One region of the Pseudomonas sp. ArH3a genome, then DNA from elsewhere that is predicted to be linked to it. Evidence: riboswitches for the same ligand, from Rfam matches in the RefSeq annotation. Region 1 holds a riboswitch; each other region holds the start of a gene.
The links. A riboswitch is a leader RNA that binds a small molecule or an ion and turns the genes downstream of it on or off. The one in region 1 is predicted to bind cobalamin.
Positions count from the first base shown of each region.

Region 2: it holds a riboswitch for cobalamin, as region 1 does, so the genes downstream of both, K0P33_RS21610 (ABC transporter substrate-binding protein) here and cobW (cobalamin biosynthesis protein CobW) in region 1, are expected to answer to the same signal.
Region 3: it holds a riboswitch for cobalamin, as region 1 does, so the genes downstream of both, cobO (cob(I)yrinic acid a,c-diamide adenosyltransferase) here and cobW (cobalamin biosynthesis protein CobW) in region 1, are expected to answer to the same signal.

Region 1 is NZ_CP080330.1:2,992,093-2,999,547, reverse strand. Features, by position in the region: gene K0P33_RS13790 (AAA family ATPase) at 1-413, opposite strand, end outside; gene cobN (cobaltochelatase subunit CobN) at 510-4,271, opposite strand; gene cobW (cobalamin biosynthesis protein CobW) at 4,275-5,342, opposite strand; cobalamin riboswitch at 5,435-5,635, opposite strand; gene K0P33_RS13775 (IS110 family transposase) at 6,475-7,416, opposite strand.
Region 2 is NZ_CP080330.1:4,728,026-4,735,480, reverse strand. Features, by position in the region: gene K0P33_RS21640 (DUF6678 family protein) at 1-205, opposite strand, end outside; gene K0P33_RS21635 (hypothetical protein) at 269-808, opposite strand; gene K0P33_RS21630 (hypothetical protein) at 958-1,182, shown strand; gene K0P33_RS21625 (GNAT family N-acetyltransferase) at 1,179-1,676, shown strand; gene K0P33_RS21620 (ABC transporter ATP-binding protein) at 1,816-2,580, opposite strand; gene K0P33_RS21615 (iron ABC transporter permease) at 2,577-3,581, opposite strand; gene K0P33_RS21610 (ABC transporter substrate-binding protein) at 3,578-4,588, opposite strand; cobalamin riboswitch at 4,705-4,899, opposite strand; gene K0P33_RS21605 (hypothetical protein) at 5,016-5,450, shown strand; gene K0P33_RS21600 (ATPase domain-containing protein) at 5,447-6,913, shown strand; gene K0P33_RS21595 (HAMP domain-containing sensor histidine kinase) at 6,923-7,455, shown strand, end outside.
Region 3 is NZ_CP080330.1:5,093,345-5,100,799, reverse strand. Features, by position in the region: gene K0P33_RS23285 (AI-2E family transporter) at 1-719, shown strand, start outside; gene hda (DnaA regulatory inactivator Hda) at 923-1,627, shown strand; gene K0P33_RS23275 (NlpC/P60 family protein) at 1,841-2,485, shown strand; gene K0P33_RS23270 (C40 family peptidase) at 2,630-3,169, shown strand; gene K0P33_RS23265 (sorbosone dehydrogenase family protein) at 3,317-4,630, opposite strand; cobalamin riboswitch at 4,730-4,978, shown strand; gene cobO (cob(I)yrinic acid a,c-diamide adenosyltransferase) at 5,057-5,668, shown strand; gene K0P33_RS23255 (cobyrinate a,c-diamide synthase) at 5,665-7,053, shown strand; gene bluB (5,6-dimethylbenzimidazole synthase) at 7,050-7,455, shown strand, end outside.

The sequences.
Region 1 (7,455 bases):
TGGCGATGGGAAATGCCATCGCGCTCGATCAGGTTGGTGCCGCTGGCGGCCACATCCAGCAGCAGGTCCACCAAGTGGTCGGGCAGCAAGTTGACTTCATCGACGTACAACACGCCGCCATCGGCCTTGGCCAGTACGCCGGGGGAAAACTGCGCACGGCCTTCGCCCAGTGCGGCGTCCAGGTCCAGGGTGCCGACCAGGCGTTCTTCGGTGGCGCCCAACGGCAAAGTGACGAACTGACCACTGGCGAGCAGGTCCGCCAGGCCACGTGCCAGGGTGGACTTGGCCATGCCGCGCGGGCCTTCGATCAGCACACCGCCGATTTTCGGGTCGATGGCGGTGAGGCACAGCGCCAGTTTCAGGTCGTCGGCGCCGACCACGGCGGACAGTGGGAAATGTGGAATATCAGTCATGCACGTTCTCGTTAAATTCTGCGGCACAGGTAATTTCCTGTGGGCGGCCTTGTTGTGGCTAGCCTGCTTGTTGTGGCTGCCGCTTGTTGTGGCGCGCTAGCTGCCTTCTTCTATGTCCAACAACAGGTTTTCCAACGCCTCGCGATAGGCGCCCGGCTCTTGCCACATGCCACGCTGCTGGGCTTCGAGCATGCGCTCGGTCATGTCGCGCAGGGCATCGGGGTTGTGCTGCTGCACAAAGGCCCGGGTGTCAGGATCGAGCAGGTACGCGTCAGCGAGCAAGGCGTATTGGTGATCATCGATCAGTGCGGTGGTGGCGTCGAACGCGAACAGGTTGTCCACGGTTGCGGCCATTTCGAACGCACCTTTATAGCCATGACGCTTCACGCCGTCGATCCACTTGGGGTTGGCGGCGCGGGAACGGATCACCCGGTTCAGCTCTTCCTTCAAGGTGCGGATCTTCGGCAAGTCGGGCTGGCTATGGTCGCCATGGTAGCTGGCGGCCTTATCGCCGCTCAGGGTTTCCACGGCGGCGAGCATACCGCCCTGGAATTGGTAATAGTCGTTGGAGTCGAGCAAGTCGTGCTCGCGGTTGTCCTGGTTTTGCAGGACCGCCTGCACCTGGCTCAGGCGCTGGGCGAACTGTTCGCGGGCAGCGGTGCCTTCATCGGAACCACCGTAGGCGTAGCCACCCCAGTTCAAGTAGACCTCGGCCAAGTCCTCGCGGCTCTGCCACAGACGACCGTCAATCGCGCCCTGCACGCCCGCGCCATACGCCCCCGGCTTGGCGCCAAAGATGCGCCAGCCGGCTTGTTTGGCTGCGGCTTCTGCGTCCAGGCCCGAGAGGCGCAAGGCCTCACGCTCACTGCGCACCTTGGCCGCCAGCGGGTTCATATCATCCGGTTCATCCAGGGCCGCCACCGCCTGCACCGCCGCATCGAACAGGCGGATCAGGTTGGCGAACGCGTCACGGAAGAACCCGGACACGCGCAGCGTCACGTCAACACGCGGGCGGTCGAGCAAACTGATCGGCAGGATCTCAAAGTCATCCACCCGCTGGCTGCCCGTGGCCCAGACCGGGCGCACGCCCATCAACGCCATGGCCTGGGCGATGTCGTCGCCGCCGGTGCGCATGGTGGCCGTGCCCCAGACCGACAGGCCGAGCTGACGCAAGTGATCGCCATGGTCTTGCAGGTGCCGTTCAAGGATCAGGTTGGCGGATTGGAAGCCAATGCGCCAGGCCGTGGTGGTGGGCAGGTTGCGCACGTCCACGGTAAAGAAATTGCGCCCGGTGGGCAGCACATCCAGGCGCCCGCGACTTGGCGCGCCGCTGGGGCCGGCCGGTACGAAAAGGCCGCTCAAAGCATCCAGCAAACCGCGCATTTCCGCCGGCCCGCACGCGTCCAGGCGTGGCGCGACGACGATGCGCAGGCTCTCAATGACCGACTTCACATCCTCCCAACCGGGCTCTTCAAGTTGCTCAAGCGGCCCTTCCAGCGCTTGCTCGATCAAACGCGCGGCATACAACTCCAGGCGCTCGCGGGTATCACCGGCGGTGCGCCAGCGCTGTTGATCGATTTGCTGCAACACCTCGGGGCGGCGCCCGGTCCAGGGCTCGGCCAGCGCACAATCAAGCGGGTCAAAACCCAGCTCGAAGGCCTTGGCCAATACGCGCAGCAAACTCGATTGCGGGCCACGGCCATCGCCGCGCGGGATGCGCAGCAAGGCCAGCAAGGTGTCGATGCGCAAGCGGCCTTCGGGCGACTCGCCAAAGATATGCAGGCCGTCGCGGATCTGCGACTCCTTCAAGTCGCACAGGTAGGTGTCCAGGCGCGGCAGCCAGACCGCCGCGTCGGCGTCGTTATCCAGCTCAAGTTCCTGGTCGATACGGGTCTCGCGCACCAGCTTGAGGATGTCTTTTTGCAGTTCGAGCGCGCGGCGCGGGTCGAGCAATTGCGCCTCATAATACTCGTCCGCCAACAGCTCAAGATTGCGCAGCGGGCCGTAGGTTTCGGCGCGGGTCAGCGGCGGCATCAAGTGGTCGATGATCACCGCCTGGGTGCGGCGCTTGGCCTGGGCGCCCTCACCCGGATCGTTGACGATAAACGGGTAAATGTTCGGCAGCGGCCCGAGCAGCGCATCAGGCCAGCAGTTTTCCGACAGCCCCACGCCTTTGCCCGGCAGCCATTCGAGGTTGCCGTGCTTGCCTACGTGGATCACGGCGTGGGCGCCGTAGGTGTGGCGCAACCAGAAGTAGAACGCCAGGTAGCCGTGAGGCGGCACCAGGTCCGGGTCGTGGTACACCGCGCTGTGGTCGACCTGATAACCGCGCGCCGGCTGGATGCCGACGAAGGTCAGGCCAAAACGCAGGCCGGCGATCATCAGGCGGCCGTCGCGGCACATCGGGTCGGTGTGGGGTGCGCCCCAGCGCTCCAGCACGGCTTGGCGATTGGCTTCGGGCAAGCGCTTGAACAGCGCCTCGTAATCATCCAGGCCCAGGCTTTGATGGCACGGGCGCAGGTCGAGGCTGTCGAGGTCGTTGGTCACGCCACCGAGCAATTCGTGGATCAGGGCGGTGCCGCTGTCGGGCAACTCACGGGGCAGCGGATAGCCTTCGGCTTGCAGCGCGCGCAGGATATTCAGCGCCGCCGCCGGCGTATCCAGACCCACGCCGTTGCCGATACGGCCGTCGCGGGTCGGGTAGTTGGCGAGGATCAGCGCGATGCGTTTATCCGCGTTCGGCACCCGCGCCAGTTCGACCCAACGGCGTGCCAGCTCAGCGACGAAATCCATGCGCTCGGGCGCGGCGCGGTAGCACACCACGTCGGACTGGCTGCGCTCGCTGCGCCAGGCCAGGTCCTTGAAGCTGATCGGGCGGCTGATAATGCGCCCGTCCAGCTCCGGCAAGGCGATGTGCATCGCCAAGTCGCGCGGGCCGAGGCCTTGTTCGCTGGCCTCCCAGCCGGGCTGGTTGTCCTGGGCGCAAATTGCCTGGATTACCGGGATATTGCGGCGAAACGGGCGCAAATGCGGCGCTTCGGGGCTGGATTGGGCAAACCCGGTGGTGTTCAGAATCACCGCCGCCTGCACTTCATCCAGCAAGTCCTCGACCACCGTCAGGCAGCCAGGCTCTTTCAAACTGGCCACCGCCATCGGCAACGGGTTAAGGCCCGCCGCCTGCAAGCGCTGGCAGAACACATCGATAAAACCGGTATTGGCCGCCTGCAGGTGCGAGCGGTAAAACAGTACCGCAGCCACGGGGAAATCCGGCTGCCAATCCGCCTGCCAATCATTCAGGCGTGCGTTGGCTATGTGCGGGTGATAAATCGCGGTGCGCGGCAAGGTTTGCGGCTCGGCCCAGGCGTAGTCGCGGCCCAGGTAGCGGCTTGCCAAACAGCGATAAAAATCCAAGGCATTGCCCAGCCCGCCCTGGCGCAGGAAGTGCCAGAGGCGATCACGATCGTCTACGCCTACGGTGCTGAGGCTGCTGAGTTCCGGGTCCGGGCGGTCATCGCCCGGCACCAGGATCAGTTGCACGCCGCGCTCGGCCAATTCCACCAGGCGCTCGATGCCGTAGCGCCAGTAACCGATGCCGCCGTGCAGCGAAATCAGGATGACCTTGGCGTGGCGCAGCACCTCATCGACGTACAGGTCGACCGAGGCGTGGTTTTGCACCTGCATCGGGTTGGCCAGGCGAACGCTTGGGTAGTCGTCGGGCAGCTGTTGAGCCGCTTCGGCCAACAACGCCAGGCTGGAATCACCGCTGCACAGGATCACCAGTTCAGCGGGGGTTTGGCCTAAGTCGGCAATATTGTCGTCGGAGACGAAACCACCGGGCTGGGTCCTGAGCAGGTGCATGGGTTAAACGCTGAGCGCTGCGCGCAGCTGCGCTTCGAGGCCCGCCGCGTCCAGTTCCTGACCGATCAGCACCAGGCGCGTGATGCGTGCTTCGTCGGCGCCCCAGGCACGGTCAAAGTGCTTGTCGAAACGCGTACCCACGCCCTGGATCAGCAGGCGCATCGGCTTGTTCGGGATCGCGGCGAAACCTTTGACGCGCAGGATGCCGTGCTGCACCACCAACTGAGTCAAGGCGTCGAGCAGCAACGCTTCGTCGGCTTGCGGCAGGTCGATGGAGATGGAGTCGAAGGCGTCGTGATCGTGGTCATGCTCGCCTTCATCGTCGTGGTGATGGTCGTGGTGGCTGTGGCGGCCGTCGATGTGTTCTTCGGAGCCGGCGCCCAGGCCGATCAGCACGTCCAGCGGCAGGCGACCGCTGCTGGCTTCGATGACCTTCACGGCGGGCGGCAGCTCTTCGGCGACTTCCAGGCGCACGCGGGCCAAGTCTTCAGGGCTGATCAGGTCGGCTTTGTTGAGGATCACCAGGTCAGCGCTGGCCAGTTGGTCGGCGAACAGCTCGTGCAGCGGCGATTCGTGATCCAGATTCGGGTCGAGTTTGCGCATGGCGTCGACCTGGTCCGGGAACGCCGCAAAAGTGCCAGCGGCCACGGCTGGGCTGTCGACCACGGTGATCACTGCGTCAACGGTGCAGGCACTGCGGATTTCCGGCCACTGGAAGGCTTGTACCAGCGGTTTTGGCAGGGCCAGGCCGGAGGTTTCGATGAGGATATGGTCGAGGTCGCCGCGACGGGCAACCAGTTCGCGCATCACCGGGAAGAACTCTTCCTGCACGGTGCAGCACAGGCAGCCGTTGGCCAGTTCGTACACGCGGCCGTTGGCTTCTTCTTCGGTGCAACCGATGGAACACTGCTTGAGAATTTCACCGTCGATGCCCAACTCACCGAACTCGTTGACGATCACGGCGATGCGACGGCCCTGGGCGTTGTCGAGCATGTGGCGTAGCAAGGTGGTTTTGCCCGAGCCGAGAAAGCCGGTAACGATGGTGACGGGGAGTTTGGCCAGTGTTTTCATCGGATGCCCTTTGGGGCGGGCATACGGGACGATAGGCCCTGCGACGGCGCGCAGCAGCGGATTTCGTCACCGGATCACCCCGCCCGGTTGAAGTAGAAAATCGGTTGCGAGGCAGGTCTCCTGGCTTGGGGCGTGCGGGTCTTGCGACCGGCGCTGGCTGCGCCTTCCCGCCGTATTGGCAGTGGCGTGGCAGTCAGCTAAACCCTTTACAGTTGCGGGGGCAGCCGCGGCTTGGACCGCGTTCCCTTCTTAGCTTCGGCGTGGGCCGAAGAACCTCGAAGGTGCAAGGCTACGCAGTGCGTGGGGGATGGTCAATGATGGGGTTGGGTTGGTTGGTTGGTTGGTTGGTGTACATATCCGTTCTTGCCGTAACGGCCACTAATGGTTCCGCTCTTACAGCGGCTCACTTTGGAAAAGCCCCAAAGTAAGCAAAGGGCTCTTGCCCCACCACTCGGCACCTCGCCTAGGCTCGGTGTGCCCTCACTCCGGCTTTGGAGCGGGGGCCGCCGCCATGGGCCATCCTTGGCCCATCGCGGCTAAACCGGCGTCCTGCCGGTTTACCCCCGCTCCAAAGCCTGCGTTCGGCCAGCGTGGTTAACGGGGCGCCTCAGATCAAGATCAAAAGCACGGCGGCCTAGTAGCCGACCTGAGTGGTTAGATCAAAAGCAAGCCGAGGCGGCCTGACAGCCGACCTGATCTTGGAAGATGAAACTCAATCAAATGTGGGAGCTGGCTTGCCTGCGATGGCATCGGCTGGTTATGCCTGACACACCGAGGTGCTTGCATCGCAGGCAAGCCAGCTCCCACAGAAAAGCAGAGCACTGCGGTGCTGGCAGCCAAGCCCGCTCCCACAGTTGGATCTCGGTACATCAGACAGAGAGTGTGCTGCTGTGCTTTTGCCCTGCTTTTGCTTCTACCACTCAGGTCGGCTACTAGGCCGCCGTGCTCTTGCTCTTGCTTTTGATCTTGATCTTGATCTTGATCTTGATCTGAGGCGCCCCGTTAACCACGATGGCCGAACGCAGGCTTGAATCCGTGGGTAACCCGGCAGGACGCCGGGTTAGCCGCGATGGGCCAAGGATGGCCCATCGCGGCGGCCCACGGATTCAAGCCGAAGCAACCGTGTCGAAATTCAAGCCATTTCAGCGAAATGCTTTTGATCGCGCACCATCGCATTCAAGATCGTCAGCAGCTTTCTCATGCATGCAACCAGCGCTACTTTCTTCGTCTTTCCTGCAGCAAGCAGATGGTTGTAGAACCTCTCGATCACCGGGTTATGGCTCTTCGAGGACAAGACGGCCATGTAAAGCACACTTCGAACCTCAGCTCGACCACCCCATATCCGTCTACGCCCTTTGTAGAGGCCGCTATCGCAGTTAAAAGGCGCCACACCAACCAAGGCAGCCACTTGTTTGCGATTAACCTTGCCCAGCTCCGGAACCATCGCCAGCAGCGAAAGTGCGAGCACGTTGCCAACACCAGCGACCTCGCGTAGCAAATCATAATTGGCCTTCCAGACCGGGGAAGCCTTGATGGCTTCGTGCAAGTCATCGTCTGTGCTTTTAAGCCGCTTTTGAAGCCAGGTGATATGTGCCTTGATGTCTCTTCGAAGTGCCTTGAATACCGCCTGCTTCAGCCGAGACTCCTCCGCCACGATCATGTCGATGAGTTGGCGGCGTCGAGTGAGTAGATCTGCCAGCTCACGAGTGTGTTCATCTGGCATCTCTCGAATCTCGGGTTTGACCGCCTGGGCAAACTCCGCAATCACCTGGGCATCCAGAGCATCGGTTTTAGCCAACCGACCGGTAGCTTTGGCGAAATCACGCACCTGGCGGGGGTTGACGACAACGACTGGCAGTCCCGCAGCGCAAAGCTCCGCAGCCGCAAGCCGCTCATATCCCCCAGTTGCTTCCAACACCACCAAAACCGGCTCCTGAGCCTTGAGATGTTTAGCTAAACGCTGGATATCTTCTTGAGTATTGAAAAACTGTTCGACTTGGCCAGTGGTGCTGACAAATGAGTCGAGCTTGTTTTTGGAAACATCAATTCCGACAAACGCAGAGTCATGGTCCATGGTGTTTTCCTCACGTCCAACCTTGCAGAATCGGGCTTC
Region 2 (7,455 bases), 1.7 Mb from region 1:
CGGTATCCCAGCCCGAAATATAGCCTGTGACGGATTTGGATCGAAAGGATGGCCGCCACCCCTCAAGCTGGCGAAAGTGGTTAATCAGTTCATTCCACTTGGTGTTGTTAGCCGCGCTTGCCAGGTTTCTTGCCGCGACAGCGGCCTGTATTTGCTTGCGTTTTTTATCATTCTGGCCTGCGTCTGCCATTGGCAGTTCGTGCATATTCAGCCCTTTTGGCCCCTGTGCATCGGGGCGGCTATCTTAGCGCCCAGCCGCCGCAGGGCATTAGTCGTGCTGCCTGGCGTCGAATGAAGTCACCCATCTGGTTTCCATACCAACTAGGCACTTTGGCGGTTCGTTGATCAGTACGGCTGCATCGTCACCCTGATTCAGATAGGTCAGGTAATCACCCGTCTCAAAGGTGATGTTGAACCCAACAAGCGAGGCTGTCTGGTCCCTTGCTACATCGATAACCCCGTGAACCTCGGTGATGACCTTACCCACCAGAGACGGCACGGATAAGCTGGCAAACAGGTTTTCCCTACGCCACGAGCAACTGCTCGCGTCATCAAGCTCAAAGGCCTCAGCTATTTCCAGCGCAGATAGATCCGCCCCGACACTTTCGCCATCGCTTAGCAGGTACATCGTAACGTGCGCAAGGTCGTCGCATCGCCACTCGAGCGAACCTATGTCGTCGACGCTTTTCTCATCGTTGAAGTAATACTGGTCATGCGAAAGCTCGCGAAGCCGTTGGCCGACCAGCAAGCGTGCATGGCTTAGGTCTTGGCCGATTCTCTCGCGAGAGCGGGTATGACGGTTAACCATAGGGGGGCCTTTTCTGCGAATGGCATGGAACGGTACATTAGACTAAACATTGGCTTGCCCGCTGACGGATTTGTGAAGTAGTTGAACTTAAAACCTGATCAATAAGTCAGGATAAGCAGCTGCTTCTCTCCCCTCACAAGGATGCCACCATGCGCGAATACACCCTGAACTACCTGTTCAACGACGAGCCCCGCACCCACGTGTTTGAACTCAAACAGCCTGAACTACCATTGCATGAGGCGGCGATGCATGTGTTGCAATTGCATTTTGGCGATGCGGAGAATGGACTGATCCTGCCGCCTGCGGATGCGACGCCCGAGGAGATTCTGGAGCAGGCAGAGGTGGTGGGGATCACCCAGATCAAGGTTTTATGAACCAACGGCCCGTCCTCCAGGCAGTCACTGCCGCGGACAGTACTGCGGTGCTGGCCTTCGTGCTGGAGGCCCGCGCCGAGCTTTTCCCCAAGCTCAGCGCCACGGGAATGCCGGACGACCTGGCACGGTTTGAAGCGACCTACCTTCAAGGCGACGGCCAGTTCCTGATCGCTCGCGCCGAGGGCCAGATCGTCGCAGCCATTGGCTACTTGCCCTACGACGGCCGTTTTCCGCAGTTGGATTACCAAGGCCTCAAGACGGTGGAGGTGGTGCGCCTGTTCGTACTTCCAGCGTTTCGCCGTTCTGGTCTGGCAGGCGAGTTATACCGCGCACTGGAGGCCAAGGCGCGGGCGGATGGAGTGGAGGTGGTTTACCTGCATACCCATCCGTTTCTTCCTGGGGCGATTGATTTTTGGCTGCGGCAGGGGTTTGAGATTGTCGATGTCGAAGCCGATCCGGTGTGGCAGACGACGCATATGCAGCGGTATCTATAGCGCCGAAGACCTGATGTGGGAGCTGGCTTGCCGGCGGTGGCGGTGTGTCAGCTAAGGATATGGCACTGATCCACCGCTATCGCCGGCAAGCCAGCTCCCACAGTTCAATTGTGTTGTTTTGAGGTCCGCTGTTAGCTCATCAGTTCGAGCGCAGCCGCAAGATCTGCGCCCCATCAAACGGGTCTGTCAGGTAATGCGCCTGCACGCCAAACGTGTCTTGCAAACGCTGCGGCGTCAGCACTTCCAACGGCTTGCCCAGTGCCACCAACCGCCCGCGATCCAGCACCGCCAGCCGATCACACGTGAGCGCCTGGTTCAGGTCATGCAGCGCAATCAGGGTGGTCACCGGCAGCGCCTGCACGCCTTTCAAGATCGCCAGTTGATGCTGGATATCCAAGTGATTGGTCGGCTCATCCAGCAGCAGAATCTGCGGGCGTTGCGCCAGGGCGCGGGCGATGTGCACGCGTTGGCGTTCGCCGCCGGAGAGGCTGCGCCAGGCGCGGTGGCTCAGGTGGGTGGCGTCCACGTCATGCAGGGCCTGGTTGACGATGGCGTCGTCTGCGCCGGCCCACGGGCTCAGCGCCGACAGCCAGGGCGTGCGGCCCAACGCCACGGCGTCGAACACGCGGATGGCGTCGTCGGTGTCGGCCTGTTGTTCCACCACCGCCAGCTGTCGTGCAATGGCGCGCCGGGACAGGTCGCCCAGGCGTTGGCCGCCCAGGCGCACTTCGCCGCTGCCAGGCGTGCGTAACCCGGCCAGCAGTTTGAGCAGGGTGGATTTGCCGGAGCCGTTTGGGCCGACGATGCCGAGGGTTTCGCCTAAGGCCACGTCCAGGTGAACATCACGCAGTAACTCGGCGTCGCGCACCTTAAAACCCAGGCCCGTGCAACTGAGTACCGTCATCGCGCATTCCTCCGGCCGATCAGGATCAACGCAAACACCGGCGCGCCGACCAATGCCGTGACCACGCCGACCGGAATCACCTGGCCCTTGATCAAGGTGCGCGACAGCACATCGGCGGCAATCAAAAACAACGCGCCGCCCAAGGCGCTGGCCGGCAGCAACCGCGAATGCCCGGTGCCGACCAGCAGGCGCACCGCGTGGGGGATCACCAGCCCGACAAAGCCGATAGAGCCGACCAGCGACACCATCACCGCCGTCACCAGCGCCGCGCAGCCCACCAGTACAAACTGCACGCGGCGCACTGGAATGCCCAGCGACGCTGCCGAGTCGGTGCCGAAAGTGAACGCATCCAGCGCGCGGCGGTGCCACAGGCATACCGCCAAGCCTGCGACCGCCACCGGCACCGCCAGCCACACCGACGGCCAGCGCACGCCGCTGAGGTTGCCCAGCAGCCAGAACAGAATGCCGCGCGCCTGTTCGGAGCTGGCCGACTTGGTGATCAGGAACGCGGTGAGGGCATTGAACAGCTGCGAGCCGGCGATGCCCGCGAGGATGATCTGGCCGGTGCCGCTGGAAGAACCGCTGGCGCGCGCCAGCAAAATCACCAGTGCGAACGCCGCCATCGCCCCGACAAAGGCACCTGCCGAGAGTGAAATCAGCCCGCCGCCCACGCCGATCAGTGCCACCAAGACCGCGCCGGTCGAGGCGCCGGCGCTGATGCCCAGCAAGTAAGGGTCGGCCAGTGGGTTACGCAGCAACGATTGCAAGATCACCCCGCAGGTGGCCAACCCCGCACCGCACGCGGCGGCGACCAGGGTGCGGGTCAGGCGGTAGTTCCACACCACGCCTTCGTCGATCGGGTCCAGCACGTAGCCGGCGGCCAGCAGTTTATTGGCGAGTACTTGCAACACCACCTGCGGCTCGATAGCGGTTTCGCCGATGGCCACGCCGGCGAGTACGGCGAGCAACAGCAGTGTCAGGGCGAGTAGGGAGCGGATCATTTGTGCAGGTCGTAGCCGTCGATGGCGCCGGCCAGTTGTTCCAGGCCGTCGAACATGCGAATGCTGGCTTGCAGCGCCAGGGCGTCAATAATGATGATGCGGTTGTTTTTCACCGCGTCCATGTTGCGCGTGACGGGGTCGCTGCGCAGGAAGGCGAGTTTCTTTTCATGGTCGTCGGCCGGGTAGCGGCGGCGGTCCATGCGGGCGATCACCAGGAAGGTCGGGTTGGCCTTGGCGAGGGTTTCCCAGCCGACGGCTGGCCACTCTTCATCAGACTGTACGACGTTGCGCAGACCGAGGGTTTGCAGCATGAATTCGGGAATGCCCTTGTGACCAGCCACGTACGGGTCGCTGGCCATTTCGGCGCTGGAGAACCATACCAGCGCGCTGGCCTGCTTGAGGCCTTTGCCTTGGGCTGTGGCGACGGACTTGGCCAGGCGCGCCTTGAGTGCGTCGTTCAACTGCTGGCCGCGCGCTTGTACGTCGAAGATCTCGGCCAGTTGGCTGATGCTCTTATAGACAGTGTCGATGCGAAACGGCTCCAGCCGCGTGCCGTCGGCGCCGACGAGGTTGTCCTTGCCTTCGCAGTCGGAGGGCAGCAGGTAAGTGGGGATTTTCAATTCGTGGAATTGCTCGCGGGTGCCGACCACGCCCTGCGGGCCGACCACCCATTCCAGCTCTGCGGCCACCAGTTGCGGGCGCTTGGCGATCACCGCTTCGAAGCTCGGCTCGTTGTCGGCCAGGCGCTCGATGTTGTCGTTCTGAGCCTTGAATTGCGGCAATACGCTGTTGAACCACAGTGAAGTGCCAACCACGGTGTCGGCGACGCCCAAGGCATAGAGCATCTCGGTGGCGGCCTGGCCGATGGTCACGCTGCGCGCGGGCGCTTGCTGAAAGGTGAGGGTGCTGCCGCAGTTCTGCACCGTCAGCGGGTAAGCAGTCGGTGTGGCGTGGGCCAGGCCACAGAAGGCGAGGCCGGTGATCAGGGCGGTAACGCGTGGCAGCATGGGGCAATCTCCGGGAGAACCGTACGTGACAACAGGGGAGGTACGGCTCGGAAATACACCCACGGACGCTGCAGGTTTTGCAGGGCACGGATGGCCTTCCCGGACACCCCGCCGGTCAGTGATGTAGCTGGGCCGGCAGGTCTCCTGACTGATGCGTCGTCGCCTCGCTCCGGCCTTCCCGGGCAATGCCCAGTGGCGATGTGGAGCAGGCTCAGCACCTACAGTTGCGGGGGCAGTTTCGATTGGCGCGATGGGCTGCGCTTCGAATTCCCTATTAGTCCCGTTTGGGAACCGGCGCGGTATGGTAGTCGATCATGGCAACGAGGGGGAGCCTGATCCGCGCAATTGGCCTGTTGCAGCCACTGGGGTCTCTATCCCTTGGCATAGGGTGTACCATCAGTCTCTGTTCATCAGATATTAGTCAGACATGCCCACGCATAGCGAAGAGAGCCGCCGGATCGTAGCTTCTCTGGCGCACCGTGTTGGTCCGCACGCTGACACTGCAAGCATCGCCACGGCGATTGTTTCCATTTTGCAGGATATGGGCGCAGCACTGGCGCCCATTATCGGCCAGCAAGGCGTCGCCGCGCTGTACCGCCGCAGCTTCCATCTGTGCGTCTCGCCCCGTCCACGCCTGGCCGGCACCTATGACAGCGTGCCGGCCGCGATGGACCTGATTGCCCTCAAATCCGTACTCGTCGAGCAGAACGAAACCGATGCGCTGTTTTTCGGTGAGGTGTTGCTGACAACCCTCTACGAGCTTCTGACCACGCTGATCGGGCCTTCACTCACCGCACGTCTGCTGGTTGACGTGTGGAAGCCTTCTTCGAGCGACACCTCTTCGCAGGAAATTTCGCCATGAGCACCAAAGTGACTATCAACCGTCTGGCCACGGGTGTGCCAGGACTGGACGAGGTCCTGGGCGGAGGCCTGCCGGAGTTTTCGTTCAACTTGATCGCAGGCCCTCCTGGGTGTGGCAAAACCACCCTGGCGCACCAGATGATGTTTGCCCTGGCCACACCAGAGCGCCCAGCGCTGTTCTTTACCGTCCTCGGGGAGCCGCCGCTGAAGATGCTGCGTTATCAGCAGCAGTTCGATTTTTTCGACAGCGAAGCGATCAACCAGTCGATTCGCTACATCAATCTGGCCGACGACACCTTGGCCGGCGACCTGGACGAAGTGTTGCGGCGCATTGTCAGCGAGGTCGAGGCGCATTCGCCGTCGCTGGTGTTTGTTGACTCGTTTCGCTCCGTGGTGCTGGCCAGCCAGACCCAGCACAACCCGAACAACAACCTGCCGCAGTTCATCCAGCAACTGGGCATGTTGATGACCACGTGGCAGGCGACGACCTTCCTGATCGGGGAATACTTCACCGAAACCGACACCAACCCGATTTTCACCGTGGCCGACGGCCTGATCTGGCTGCGCCAGAGCGTCGAGCGCAACTCGATGGTGCGCAAGATGGAAATTATGAAGATGCGTGGCCAACCGACCTTGCCGGGGCTGCACACCTTCCGTATTGCCACTTCGGGCGTCAAGGTGTTCCCGCCGGCTGCTATCAATCGCGCAGTTGACGCGCCATCGACGTTCCCGATCACCCGCCTGAAAATGGGCGTGCCGGCACTCGATGAGATGCTCGGTGGCGGCCTGCCTCGCGGGTATTCGCTGTTGGTGGCCGGGCCATCAGGCTCGGGCAAGAGCATCCTGGCGGCGACCTTCCTGGCCGAAGGCGCGCGCAACGGCGAAACCGGGGTGATTGCGGTGTTTGAGCAACGGCCCAACCATTCGCAAAACCCTAAATTGGCCGAGTTGATCAAGCGCGACAAGATTGGTTTGGTGGACAGCCGCTCGCCGGACCTGTCCATCGACGAAATCGTGCAATTGCTGCTCGGCGAAATCAGCCGTTTGAACGCCACCCGCGTCGTCATCGACTCGCTGTCGGGCTTTGAACTGGCGCTGGCGCCGACCTTTCGCGCGGACTTTCGCGAGTCGCTGTCACGCATGGTGACTGCGCTGACCGCTGTGGGGGTCAGTGTATTGATGACCTCGGAGCTGGAAGACCGCTACACCGACCTGCGTTTCAGCCCTTACGGCACCGCGTTCCTGACCGACGCGATCATTGTGCAGCGCTATATCGAAGTCGAGAGCCGTTTACTGCGCATCATGGCGGTGGTCAAGGTGCGCGCCAGTGCCCATTCCGATCAACTGCGCCAGTACCACATCGACGATAACGGCCTGCAGATCCGCGACATGCTGCCCGAGCAGGAAGGGTTGCTGGGCGGGCGGCCGACCAAGAAAATTTCGACGGGAGCCAAACATGTGTGAGCCCGACTCATGAGTGACGGCGGCCGTAAGAATGACAGTGAGCTGAAGAATGCTGCTCACGAACTGTTCCTGCTTGGGCAAAAAACCGTGGAGGCGCGCGCCGTACTCGCCGCCCTGCAACAGCAATTGACTGACGCCAGCAGCCGTCTGGTGGATACCCAGCACGTCGAGCAGGTGATCGAGGCCAATCAGCAATTGGTGCTGGCGATTCTTCTCGCGCAGTCAGACGCGGTCAATCTGCCGCGTGTGGAGGAGCAGCGCCTTTACCAGGAGCTTCGCGAGGCGAATGCGCAATTGGTGATCGCGGCACTCAGCGCCCAAGACCTGCAGGCGACCGCCGAGCGTGCGCTGGGCCAGCAGAAAAGAATCCTGGCGATGGTCGCGCATGAGCTGCGTAACCCGTTAACACCGATCAGCATGATCGCCGAGCGCATGGTCCGGCTGCCGAGCGACCAGCTGCCGCGCATGCGTGAGCTGATCGAAGGCCAGGTGCAGCATATTTCACAACTGGTGGACGATTTGCTGGACGTGTCCCGCGTCAG
Region 3 (7,455 bases), 2.1 Mb from region 1:
TCGACAAGGTCAAGGCGGCGATCAGTGAGCACATGGGCCAGACCACCGATATCGTCGGTGTCGTGCTCAGCCAGGCCACGGCATCCAGCCTGGCGTTGATTGGCTGGTTGACCAACTTGGTGCTGATCCCAGTGGTGGCGTTCTACCTGCTGCGTGACTGGGACCTGATGATGGCCAAAATCCGCAGCCTGCTGCCGCGCAACAGCGAAGAGCGCATCGTTTCCCTGGCCGAAGAGTGCCATGAGGTACTGGGCGCGTTCGTGCGTGGTCAGTTGCTGGTGATGCTGGCCCTGGGGATTATCTACGCCGCCGGCCTGATGGCGATTGGCTTGGAGCTGGGCCTGTTGATCGGCTTGATCGCCGGCCTGGCCGCTATCGTGCCTTATATGGGCTTCGTGATCGGCATTGGCGCGGCACTGGTGGCCGGGTTGTTCCAGTTTGGCGGCGACCTGTACCCGATGCTCGGGATTGTTGCGGTGTTCATGGTCGGCCAGGCCCTTGAAGGCATGGTGTTGACGCCGCTGCTGGTGGGTGACCGGATCGGCCTGCACCCGGTGGCGGTGATCTTTGCGATCCTGGCGGGCGGTGAGCTGTTTGGTTTCACCGGCATCCTGCTGGCGCTGCCGGTGGCGGCGGTGATCATGGTGCTGGTGCGCCATGTGCACGATTTGTATAAAGATTCGGATGTGTATACCGGGGCTGAAGACCCCGATCTGTAACCGCTTCGTCACAAACCCGGCCCAGGCCGGGTTTGTTGTTTTTGGAAGGTGGTGTCAAACTATTTGCGCAAATCGCCCCAAGTTAACGCAAACCTTTGATTTTGCTTGTGGTCTGCTGCATTGTGCGCCCGGCGTCACGGGTATAAACTTTGCAAACTTTACACAGAGGCCACTAACGGTTCGTTTGGAGCCGTTCAGTCAGCATGAAACCGATTCAGCTGCCCTTGGGTGTGCGTCTGCGTGACGACGCCACCTTTATCAATTACTACCCAGGCGCCAATGCCGCTGCACTCGGCTATGTCGAGCGGCTCTGCGAAGCCGACGCCGGGTGGACTGAAAGCCTGATCTACCTGTGGGGCAAGCACGGCGTGGGGCGTACCCACCTGTTGCAGGCCGCGTGCCTGCGCTTCGAGCAAATGGGTGAGCCGGCGGTGTACCTGCCATTGGCTGAGTTGATGGACCGGGGTATCGGGATCTTCGACCACCTGGAGCAATACGAGTTGGTGTGCCTGGATGATCTTCAGGCGATTGCCGGTAAGGCGGATTGGGAAGAGGCGCTGTTTCACCTGTTCAATCGCTTGCGTGACAGCGGCCGGCGCCTGTTGATCGCCGCGTCCACCTCGCCACGTGAGCTGCCAGTGAAGCTGGCCGACCTCAAGTCGCGCCTGACCCTGGCGCTGATCTTCCAAATGCGCCCGCTGTCCGACGAAGACAAACTGCGCGCCTTGCAATTGCGCGCATCCCGTCGCGGCTTGCACCTCACCGATGAGGTCGGGCACTTTATCCTCACCCGTGGCACCCGCAGCATGAGCGCGTTGTTCGATTTGCTCGAACAACTCGATCAGGCCTCTTTGCAGGCTCAGCGCAAGCTCACCATTCCTTTCCTCAAGGAAACCCTCGGCTGGTAGCCAGCCCTTGTATTACGGGGCTTTCGGCAAATTTCAGGCGCCAGAAAACCTGCGTTTGGGCCGCTTTGGCCACGCAAAAGGCGCGTATAGGGTATTAAGGGCTTAGATGTCATAGTCCAAACAAGAAGTCACATAGATCACGATTGAATTTGCAAATCGATGTGATAGAGGGCATAGTCTCGGCTTCTTTACACATCAGCCACGGTCGTGCCCATGCTAAATCGCTTCGCACCCCTCGTGCCTCTCGCACTCGTTACCCTGTTGTTTGGTTGCGCCACCCACACTCAAAACGTGGCTGAGCAGCAAAAACCAGCACAACAGTCTCAGGCAAAATTCGTTGCAGCGCAGTCTTCCACTGTCTATCAGGAAGCTCTCTATAAAGAAGAGCAGGCAACTGAGAAAGAACTCGCCGCCTTCGCCGGCAGCAAGCCTTACCAGCTTCCAGTTCTGGCCGACAGCATCCTCGAACGCGGCATGTCCCTGATCGGTACCCGTTACCGTTTCGGCGGCACCTCCGAAGCCGGTTTCGACTGCAGCGGCTTCATCGGCTATCTGTTCCGTGAAGAAGCGGGCATGAATCTGCCTCGCTCCACGCGCGAAATGATCAACGTGGATGCACCGTTGGTCGCACGCAAGAACCTCAAGCCCGGTGATCTGCTTTTCTTTAGTACGGCTGGCCGTGGTCGTGTGAGCCATGCCGGTATCTACTTGGGCGATAACCAGTTTATCCACTCCAGCAGCCGTCGCAGTGGCGGTGTTCGAGTCGACAACCTGGGTGACAGCTACTGGAGCAAAACCTTCATCGAAGCCAAGCGTGCACTCGCCATGGCCCCGACTACGGTTACCGCTAGTAAGTAAAGTTAAAGTGATACTTGAAGTTTGACGTGTAAGCGCTAGAATCCCTGGACATTGTTGTAATCCGTTCGCGCGAGCTTTGCTTGCGCGTTCTGGTTTTCAGCGCTCGGCAGCGAAAGCCGCATCCAGACCAGGATTGTTCTGCCCATGTCGACCTCAGCCCGCCTCATTCTTCTGGTGTGCGCCGCGCTTCTCAGCGCCTGCGCAAGCCGACCACCGCCGCCCGCCCCTGTAGCGGTCAAGCCTAAGCCGGTGTTCAACTACTCCACGCAAAATTTCTCGCCGGCAGCCGAAGACGTGCTCTTCCGTGCGCTGGGCCTGGTCGGCACGCCTTATCGTTGGGGCGGTAATACGCCGGACTCCGGGTTTGATTGCAGCGGCTTGATCGGGTTTGTCTACCGTGACGCTGCGGGCATCAGCCTGCCGCGCACCACCCGTGAATTGATCGTGATGCGTGCCCAGGATGTGAGCGAAAACAACCTGCAGACCGGTGACCTGATCTTCTTCGCGACCGGCGGCGGCTCACAGGTAAGCCACGCGGGTATCTACGTGGGCGAAGGGCGATTCGTACATGCACCGCAAACCGGCGGTACGGTGAAGCTCGATACCCTGTCCAAGGCCTATTGGCAGAATGCTTATTTGAGCGCCAAGCGTGTATTGCCTGCGAATCTGGCGCGCAACCCCTAGAAATCAAAATGTGGGAGCAGTGCTTTTGTGGGAGCCGGGCTTGCCCGCGATGCAGGCACCTCGGTCTTATCGTTAAACCGAGTTGATGCCATCGCAGGCAAGCCAACCCCCAAAAAAAGCCCGCTCCCACATTGGTTTTATGGCGTCTTACTTAGCCGCCGACACCCGCCACACCTTATTCCCCACATCATCGGCCACCAGCAAATCCCCCTGCTGATCAATTACCACGCCCACCGGCCGGCCCATGGCTTTTTCATCACTGTTGAGGAACCCCGTCAGCACATCCACCGGCTGCCCTTTAGGCTGACCACCCTCAAACGGCACGAAAATTACCTTGTAGCCACTGTGCGGCTTGCGGTTCCACGAACCATGCTGGCCGATAAACGCGCCGTTGCTGAACTGCGCCGGGAGTTTGCTGCCCTCAGCGAAGGTCAGGCCTAAAGACGCAGTGTGCGGGCCCACCGCATAGTCCGGGGCGATGGCCTTGGCGACCAGGTCCAGATTCTGCGGTGAAACGCGTATATCCACATGCTGCCCGTAGTAACTGAACGGCCAGCCATAAAACGCGCCGTCCTTGACCGAAGTGATGTAGTCCGGCACCAGGTCGCTGCCGATTTCATCGCGTTCATTCACCGCCGTCCACAGCTTGCCACTCTGCGGTTCCCAAGCCATGCCGTTGGGGTTACGCAAGCCGGAGGCAAAAATGCGGTGCTGGCCGGTGGCGCGGTCGACTTCCCAGATCGCCGCGCGACCTTCTTCCGCCGCCAAGCCGTTCTCGCCGACGTTGCTGTTGGAGCCGACACTCACATACAACTTGCTGCCGTCCTTGCTGGCCACCACGTTTTTCGTCCAGTGGTGGTTAATGCTACCGCCGGGCAAGTCGACCACTTTGGTGCCGGCGGCCTTGATTGCGGTTTCGCCCGGCTGATAAGGAAAGCGCAACAGCTTGTCCGAGTCGGCGACATACAAGTCGTTGCCGACCAAGGTCATGCCGAACGGCGAGTTGAGGTTCTCCAGGAACACCGTGCGCGTTTCGGCGACGCCGTCGTGGTTGGCATCACGCAGCAGCGTGATGCGGTTCGGGCTCGGCACGCCGGCGCCGGCGCGGCCCATGACCTTTTCCATCACCCAGCCGCGAATGCCCTTGGAGTCATCCGGCTTGGGCGGGGCGTTGGTTTCTGCCACCAGTACATCACCGTTGGGCAACACATACAGCCAGCGCGGGTGGTCCAGGCCTTCGGCAAATGCCGCGACCTGAGTACCGGCTGCGGCTGTCGGCTTCGCGCCCTCTGGCCAGCCAATCGCCGGGGCGATATTCACGGTGGGGATCAGGGTTTTGTTCGGCTCCGGCAGCTTAGGCGAGGGCCCGGTGCCGTCTGAGACCTTCAGAGTAGAGCTTTCACCGCAGGCGGCGAGGGTGCCTGCCAGCATGATCAGTAGGGCGAGTCTGGTTTTATGCATGGTTTTCTCCTTAATACCTGTAAGGGTAGAGGTGTTTGCCGGTCAGATCGTTCCAGTACAAGGCCAGCTTTAATTGACGCTCCACCCCCAACCCACTAACCTTCGCGGCTTGTTCCAGGTGCTCTGTGACCGGTGGGTCGACAGAGTGAAACAGGGAAGCCGGTGAGTGAGCGCACTTCTACACAGTGCTGCCGCAATTCCGGCGCTGCCCCCGCAACGGTAAATGAGTGAAAACGGTGCCTTTTGCCACTGTATCTACGTGATATGGGAAGGCGCACCGTTGGCCTGCTTTCTATAAAGGGAGGCCACTCATGAGTCCGGAGACCGGCCTGAAACATCCAACAGCATCACGGTGGGCGATGCTTGGCTGTCTGTTATTTCTTTTTCCTGCCCGCCGTTTTTGTCCAGCCCCAACGGAGAGCTGTCATGACCGATTCCCCCGACCGCGACGAACGCCACCTGGCGCGCATGCTGCGCAAAAAAGCCGTGATCGATGAACGTATCGCCAATTCCCCGAGCGAATGCGGCTTGCTGCTGGTATTGACCGGCAACGGCAAAGGCAAGAGCAGCTCGGCGTTTGGCATGCTCGCCCGCGCCATGGGCCACGGCATGCAGTGCGGCGTGGTGCAGTTCATCAAGGGGCGCAACAGCACCGGTGAGGAACTGTTCTTCCGCCGCTTCCCCGAGCAAGTGCGCTTTCACGTGATGGGCGAAGGCTTCACCTGGGAAACCCAGGACCGCCAGCGCGACATCGCCGCCGCCGAAGCCGCCTGGGCAGTTTCCCGCGAACTGCTGCAAGACCCTTCCATCGGCCTTGTGGTGCTGGATGAACTGAACATCGCCCTCAAGCACGGCTACCTTGATCTGGACCAGGTACTCAGCGACCTGCAAGCCCGCCCGCCGATGCAGCACGTGGTGGTCACCGGCCGTGGCGCTAAGCCTGAGCTGATCGAAATGGGCGACACCGTCACCGAAATGGGCATGCTCAAGCACGCGTTCCAGGCCGGTATCAAGGCACAGAAGGGCGTCGAACTTTGAATCAGCCCCGTCATTGCCCGGCCGTCCTGATCGCCGCACCGGCGTCCGGCCAAGGCAAAACCACCGTCACCGCCGCGCTGGCGCGTTTGCACCGCAACCTGGGGCGCAAGGTGCGCGTGTTCAAATGCGGGCCGGACTTTCTTGACCCGATGATCCACGAACGCGCCAGCGGTGCGCCGGTGTATCAATTGGACATGTGGATGGTCGGTGAGCAGGAAAGTCGCCGTTTGCTGTGGGAGGCGGCGGGCGAAGCCGACCTGATCCTGATCGAAGGCGTGATGGGCCTGTTCGACGGCACGCCCTCCAGCGCTGACCTGGCGCGGCACTTTGGCGTGCCGGTGCTCGGGGTGATCGACGGCACCGCCATGGCCCAGACCTTTGGTGCGCTGGCCTTGGGCTTGGCGCGCTATCAGCCCGACCTGCCGTTCGCCGGCGTGCTGGCCAACCGCGTCGGCACCCTGCGCCATGCACAATTGCTCGAAGGCAGCCTCACCGAAGGCCTGCGCTGGTACGGCGCGCTGTCGCGGGAAACCGGGATCGAATTGCCCAGCCGCCACCTGGGTCTGGTGCAAGCCAGCGAATTGAATGACCTCGACGTGCGCCTGGACGCCGCCGCCCAAGCCCTGGGCAGCAGTTGCGAAGTAGCCTTGCCGCCACCGGTGACCTTCGCCGCGCCTGAAGTGATCGAAGCCGAGCCCTTGCTGGCCGGCGTGCGCATCGCTGTCGCCCGTGACGAAGCCTTTGCCTTCACCTATGGCGCCAGCCTCGACCTGCTGCGGGCGATGGGCGCCGAGTTGTGCTTCTTCTCGCCGATTCACGATAGCGAATTACCTGACGCCGACAGCCTCTATTTGCCCGGTGGTTACCCGGAATTGCACCACCAGGCGCTGTCGGAAAACACCCCGATGCTCGACGCGATCCGCGCCCATCACGCCGCCGGTAAACCCATGCTCGCTGAATGTGGCGGCATGCTTTATTTACTGGACTCGCTGACCGATGTCGACGGCACCCGTGCCGAACTGGTCGGCCTGCTGCAAGGGGATGCGGTGATGCAAAAGAAACTCGCAGCCCTGGCCCTGCAAAGCGTCGAGTTGCCGGAAGGCGTACTGCGCGGTCACACCTATCACCATTCCCTGACCAGTACTGAGTGGCAGCCAATTGCTCGTGGGCTTAGCCCTAACGGCGGGCGCGGTGCTGAGGCGGTTTACCGACAGGGGCGGATGACGGCTTCCTACGTGCACTTTTACTTTCCCTCCAACCCTACGGCGGTGGCTGCTTTGTTTGCGCCGAGCCTTGAGAGTGCTATCGCAGGCAAGCCAGCTCCCACATCGACAGCGTTCGCAAATCAAAATGTGGGAGCGGGCTTGCCCGCGATAGGGCCATGACTGACAACGCCTACCCCCAAGCCGAACGCGACGCCGTCTACCGCGCCATCGCCGAACGCCGCGACATGCGCCACTTCACAGGTGGCAGCGTGGCCCCCGACTTGCTGCACCGCCTGCTCCAGGCCGCGCACCAGGCGCCCAGCGTCGGCTTGATGCAGCCCTGGCGGTTTATCCGCATCAGCGACCGCCCATTGCGCGGGCAGATTCAGCAACTGGTGGAAGAAGAGCGCGTGCGCACCGCCGAGGCGCTGGGCGAGCGCTCCGATGAATTCATGAAGCTCAAGGTCGAAGGCATCCACGACTGCGCCGAAGTGCTGGTGGCGGCACTGATGGATGACCGCGAACGCCATATCTTTGGCCGTCGCACCTTGCCGGAAATGGACATGGCGTCGTTGTCCTGCG